Linked DNA regions of Azospirillum brasilense. The main gene of each other region encodes a partner of the protein of the gene in region 2 in a complex. Links are inferred from orthologs where the notes say so. Each region holds a gene or a part of one and is shown on either strand. Other genes may lie near its edges.

Region 1 (2,776 bases), 2.0 Mb from region 2 along the record:
CCCCGCGAAAGCCCGGCAACACCCCATTTCCCCCGCGATTCCCCATCGGAAAGAACCCGTTGGGCGGGTGGAAATGCCCCGCACTCCTTGCTAGACAGGGGGCGCACTTTGCCAACGAACACCCGCACCAACAAACGAGAGCCGGAGGACGTAAACGCCATGGCCGCACGCCGCAAACTGATTGCCGGGAACTGGAAGATGAACGGGCTGAAGGCCGACGGGCTCGACCTCGCCTCTGACCTCGCCGGACGCCTGACGGGGGCCGGGACGGTCGCCTTCGACATGCTGGTGTGCCCGCCCTTCCCGCTGCTGTTCCCGGTGGGCGACGCCATTTCCGGCAGCCCGCTGGCGCTCGGCGCGCAGGACTGCCACGCCAAGACCTCCGGCGCGCACACCGGCGACGTCAGCCCGGCCATGCTGACCGATGCCGGCTGCCGCTACGTCATCCTCGGCCATTCGGAGCGCCGCGCCGACCACGCCGAATCCGACGCCCAGGTCGCCGCCAAGGCCGCCGCCGCCCACAAGGCGGGCCTGATCGCCATCATCTGCGTCGGCGAGACGGAGGCCCAGCGCGACGCCGGGCAGGCGAACAGCGTCGTCGCCAGCCAGCTCAAGGGCTCGATTCCGGAGGGCGCCACCGCGGCGAACACCGTCATCGCCTACGAGCCGGTCTGGGCCATCGGCACCGGCAAGACCGCCACGCCCGACGACGTCAAGGCGATGCACGCCCACATCCGGGCGGAGCTGGCCGGCAAGACCGCCGATCCCGACGCGGTGCGCGTCCTCTACGGCGGTTCGGTGAAGCCGGGCAACGCGGCGGAACTGATGGCGGTGGAGAATGTGGACGGCGCGCTGGTCGGCGGGGCCGCGCTGAAGGCGGACGATTTCTGGGCGATCGCCACCAGTTGCCGCTAGCATATCGCGCAGGACCGCGTTAAAAACAGTGGGCGCGCGCCACGGGCCCTTGCCAAGGTCCGTGGCGCGCTGTTGGTTTGGGCGGTCCCTGCGGATCGCTCCGGGAAGGGATCAAGGGAACGGGTTGCATGGAATCGGTGCTTCTGGTCATTCACCTGCTGATCGCCCTGGCGCTCGTCGGGGTCATCCTGATCCAGCGGTCGGAAGGCGGCGGTCTCGGCATCGGCGGCGGCAATATGGGCGGCATGATGTCCACCCGCGGCACCGCCAATCTGCTGACGCGGACCACCGGCATCCTGGCGGGCTGCTTCATGGCGACCAGCCTGGTCCTGGCGGTCCTGGCGGGCGCGCACAAGGCGCCGACCTCGATCATCGACACGATGCCGGCCCAGCCCGTGGCCCCGGCGGCACCCGCCCAGCCGGCCGCGCCGGCGCAGCCCGCCCCGCCGGTCGCCCAGTAACAGCGGCCCGGCAAACGCGACCCGGCTCCGGCCGGGTCCGACGCGAGGCGGCCTCCCCCGAAGCCGCCTCTTTCTTTTGAGGATCGTCGATCCGGGCAGAGCCCGGGGGACGGTCCGAACTCGGGGAACGGATCAGGCTCTGAAGGTCTTCGGACGGACATGACTCGCTACATCTTCATCACCGGTGGCGTCGTTTCCTCGCTGGGCAAAGGTCTGGCGTCGGCGGCGCTTGGGGCGCTTCTCCAGGCGCGCGGCTACAAGGTGCGGCTTCGCAAGCTGGACCCGTACCTGAACGTGGACCCCGGCACGATGAGCCCGTACCAGCACGGCGAGGTCTATGTGACCGACGACGGCGCTGAGACCGACCTCGACCTCGGCCATTACGAGCGCTTCACCGGCGTGGCCGCGCGCCGTGGCGACAACATCACCACGGGCCGCATCTATTCGACGGTGATCGCCAAGGAGCGCCGCGGCGACTATCTGGGCGCCACCGTGCAGGTGATTCCGCACGTCACCGACCAGATCAAGGACTTCATCCGCGCCGACACGACCGACGAGGATTTCATCCTCTGCGAGATCGGCGGCACGGTGGGCGACATCGAGTCGACCCCCTTCCTGGAGGCCATCCGCCAGTTCGGCAACGAGGTCGGTCCGGAGAACGCGCTGTTCATCCACCTGACCCTGCTGCCCTACATCCCGACGGCGGGCGAGCTGAAGACCAAGCCGACCCAGCATTCCGTGAAGGAACTGCTGGGCATGGGCATCCAGGCGAACATCCTGCTCTGCCGCGCCGACCGTCCGATTCCGGACAACGAGCGCCGCAAGATCGCGCTGTTCTGCAACATCCGTCCGGAACGCGTGATCGCCGCCCTGGACGTCGATTCGATCTATCAGGTGCCGGTCAGCTACCACGAGGAAGGTTTCGACACCCAGGTGCTGGCCTATTTCGGCCTGCCGACCGAGGGCAAGCCGGACCTGTCGCGCTGGACCAGCATCATGGAGCGCGTGCGCAAGCCGCAGGGCGAGGTGACCATCGCCGTCGTCGGCAAGTACACCAGCCTGCTCGACAGCTACAAGTCGCTGGCCGAGGCTCTGACCCACGGCGGCATCGCCAACAACGTGAAGGTCAAGCTGGACTGGATCGACTCGGAGATCTTCGAGGACGACACCGCCGTCCAGAGGCTGGAGAACGTCCACGGCATCCTGGTGCCGGGCGGCTTCGGCTCGCGCGGCACGGAGGGCAAGATCCGCGCCGCCCAGTTCGCCCGCGAGCGCAAGGTGCCGTACTTCGGCATCTGCTTCGGCATGCAGATGGCGGTGATCGAATCGGCCCGCAACATGGCCGGGATCGTCGACGCCGGCTCGACCGAGCTGGGCAAGCCCGGCAACCCGGTGGTCGG
Region 2 (2,903 bases):
CGTGCGGGGCATGATCGCCAAGGTCGCGCACCTGGTCCGCGTCGAGAACGAGGGCTGAACCCATGACGAAGCTGAACGATCTCCGGGACAACCCCGGTGCCCGTAAGGAGCGCATGCGCGTCGGCCGCGGTATCGGTTCGGGCAAGGGCAAGACCGGCGGCCGTGGCGTCAAGGGTCAGACCTCGCGCACCGGCGTGGCCATCAACGGCTTTGAAGGCGGCCAGATGCCCCTTCACCGCCGCCTTCCGAAGCGCGGTTTCCGAAACATCTTCGCGAAGGAATACTCGGTCGTGAACCTGGGCCTGGTCCAGAAGTTCATCGACGCCGGCAAGCTCGACGCCAGCCAGACCATCGATGCGGTGGCTCTGGAAGCGGCGGGCGTCACCGGTAAGGTGAAGAAGGACGGCATCCGTCTGCTGGGCAAGGGCGCCCTGACGACGAAGGCCAGCTTCACCGTGGCCGGCGCCTCCAAGTCGGCTGTGGAAGCGGTCGAGAAGGCGGGTGGCAGCGTCACGCTGACCGCGTCCGCCGCCGAAGCCGCCGAGTGATCGGAAGCCCGCGCTTGCGCGCGGGCACCTTCCGGCACTAAATGAAGCGAAGTTGCGAGGGGCGGCCTGCATCCTGCAGGACCGCCCCGTTCGTGCATTAGGGACAGGGATACGACCCATGGCATCAGCGGCCGAGCAGCTTGCCGCGAACATTAATTTCGGGGCCTTCTCCAAGGCGACCGAGCTGAAGAAGCGGATCTGGTTCACCCTTGGTGCCTTGATCATCTACCGCCTGGGCACCTACATCCCGATTCCGGGCGTCAACCCGCAGATCCTGGCCGATATTTTCCGGCAGCAGGGCGGGGGCATCCTGGGCATGTTCGACATGCTGGCCGGCGGCGCGCTGCACCGCATGACGATCTTCGCGCTCAACATCATGCCGTATATTTCGGCCTCCATCATCGTGCAGCTCCTGACCGCGGTGTCGCCGCAGATGGAAGCGCTGAAGAAGGAGGGCGAGTCGGGTCGCAAGAAGCTGAACCAGTACACCCGCTACGGCACCGTCCTTCTGGCGACCGTGCAGGCCTGGGGTCTGGCGGTGGGGCTCGAGGCGATGACCGGCGCGTCCGGCGCCGCGGTTCCCGAACCGGGGCTGTTCTTCAAGATCGCCACGGTCATCACGCTGGTCGGCGGCACGATGTTCCTGATGTGGCTGGGCGAGCAGATCACCGCCCGCGGCATCGGCAACGGCATCTCCCTCATCATCTTCGCCGGCATCGTCGCCGAGTTGCCGCGCGCTCTCGTCAGCACGCTGGAGCTGGGCCGCACCGGCGCGCTGTCCACGCTGTTCATCGTCTTCCTGCTGCTGATGGCGGTGGGCGTCGTGTTCTTCATCGTGTTCATGGAGCGCGCGCAGCGCCGCTTGCTGATCCAGTACCCGAAGCGGCAGATGGGCAACCGCGTGTTCGGCGGCGAAGCGTCGCACCTGCCGCTGAAGCTGAACACCGCGGGCGTCATCCCGCCGATCTTCGCGTCGTCGCTGCTGCTGCTGCCGCTGACCGCGGTCGGCTTCGCCGGCGGCGAGGGTCCGGAGTGGCTGCAGACCGTCACGCGCTATCTGGCGCACGGCACGCCGCTCTACATGATCCTGTATTCGGCGCTGATCATCTTCTTCTGCTTCTTCTACACGGCCATCGTCTTCAACCCCGCGGACACGGCCGAGAACCTGCGTAAGTATGGCGGTTTCATTCCCGGCATCCGTCCGGGCAAGAACACCGCGGACTACATCGACTACGTGCTGACCCGCCTGACGGTGATCGGTTCCGCGTACCTTGTGGCGGTTTGTCTCCTCCCCGAAATCCTGATTTCCCAGCATTCGGTTCCGTTCTATTTTGGCGGCACCAGCCTGCTGATCGTGGTCACGGTGACGATGGACACGGTTGCGCAGATTCATTCCCATCTGCTGGCCCACCAGTATGAGGGGCTGATTAAAAAAGCGAAGCTTCGGGGGAGAAAGTAATGAATCTCATTCTGCTCGGACCGCCGGGCGCCGGGAAGGGGACCCAGGCGCGGCGTCTCGAAGACACGCGCGGACTCGTCCAGCTTTCCACGGGCGACATGCTCCGCGCGATGGTCGCCGAGGGTGGTCCGCTTGGGCAGCAGGCGAAGGACATCATGTCCGCCGGCAAATTGATGCCGGACGCGCTGATGGTCGATATCATCGCTGAGCGCATTTCCAAGCCGGACGTCGCCAACGGCTTCATCCTCGACGGCTTCCCGCGCACGGTCGCCCAGGCCGAAGCGCTGGACAGCATGTTGTCGGACAAGGGCCTGAAGCTCGATCACGTCATCGAGATGAAGGTCGTCGACGACATCCTGGTCGAGCGCATCACCGGTCGTTACACCTGCGCCAAGTGCGGCAAAGGGTATCACGACGTCTTCGAGAAGCCGAAGGTCGAGGGCGTCTGCGACGTCTGCGGCAGCACGGAGTTCAAGCGCCGGGCCGACGACAACGCCGACACGGTGAAGACCCGCCTCGCCCAGTATCACGAGCAGACCGCGCCGATCCTCCCGTATTATCAGAGCCGAGGCGTTCTGAAGACGGTGGACGGCATGGCCGAGATCGACGACGTGACCAAGCAGATCGAGGGCATCCTGGCCGCCTGACCGGGATCGCCATAGTCCGCTGAAAAGAAAAGCCGCGGGGTTTCCGGACCCCGCGGCTTTTTCATGTGTCGGCGGTGGAGCGGGGAGGGTGGCCCCCCCGTTTGGCCCGGCTTTACGGATTGGCGTCGGTGTCGGGGTGGGACAGGTCCTCCGCCTTCCGGCTCAGGTCGTTGTAACGGTCGAGCACCCAGCCGAGGTGGTCGGTGGCCGCAACGGCGGCGGCATCGGCGTCGCGGCGCCGTATGGCGT

The links.
Region 1: the proteins of secY (region 2) and secG are in contact, whole or in part, in a crystal structure (PDB 5AWW), measured with the Thermus thermophilus proteins. The link is inferred for Azospirillum brasilense from one-to-one orthologs. Residues at the interface, in WP_096411648.1 of Thermus thermophilus: Leu14, Gln16, Arg17, Phe20, Ile34, Pro35, Pro37, Ile72, Arg108, Arg109, Asn112, Gln113, Arg116, Ile117, Ile120, Pro145, Gly146, Trp147, Phe152, Phe155, Val156, Val159, Thr160, Val162, Ala163, Gly164, Ala166, Leu167, Trp170, Glu173; in WP_223903268.1 of Thermus thermophilus: Tyr5, Ile9, Tyr12, Leu13, Ala16, Leu19, Val20, Val23, Leu24, Gln26, Glu27, Pro28, Gln30, Gly31, Ala32, Asp34, Leu35, Met36, Gly37, Gly38, Ser39, Ala40, Asp41, Leu42, Phe43, Ala45, Arg46, Val48, Tyr53, Thr56.

Annotation. Positions count from the first base shown.
Region 1 is NZ_CP032345.1:2,794,929-2,797,704, forward strand. Bases 1-2,709 are described here. They hold secG (preprotein translocase subunit SecG), read left to right. Parts: upstream 1-1,043; coding sequence 1,044-1,376; downstream 1,377-2,709. Other genes in these bases: tpiA (triose-phosphate isomerase), read left to right, coding at 160-915; D3869_RS13350 (CTP synthase), read left to right, coding at 1,536-2,709. Also shown: more of D3869_RS13350, read left to right, coding at 2,710-2,776. UniProt on the Bacillus subtilis protein: Involved in protein export. Participates in an early event of protein translocation.
Region 2 is NZ_CP032345.1:755,453-758,355, reverse strand. The notes cover bases 1-2,836. They hold secY (preprotein translocase subunit SecY), read left to right. Parts: upstream 1-666; coding sequence 667-2,007; downstream 2,008-2,836. Other genes in these bases: D3869_RS03770 (FadR/GntR family transcriptional regulator), read right to left, coding at 2,767-2,836; D3869_RS03775 (adenylate kinase), read left to right, coding at 2,007-2,654; rplO (50S ribosomal protein L15), read left to right, coding at 63-548; rpmD (50S ribosomal protein L30), read left to right, coding at 1-58. In the rest of the region: more of D3869_RS03770, read right to left, coding at 2,837-2,903. UniProt on the Bacillus subtilis protein: The central subunit of the protein translocation channel SecYEG. Consists of two halves formed by TMs 1-5 and 6-10.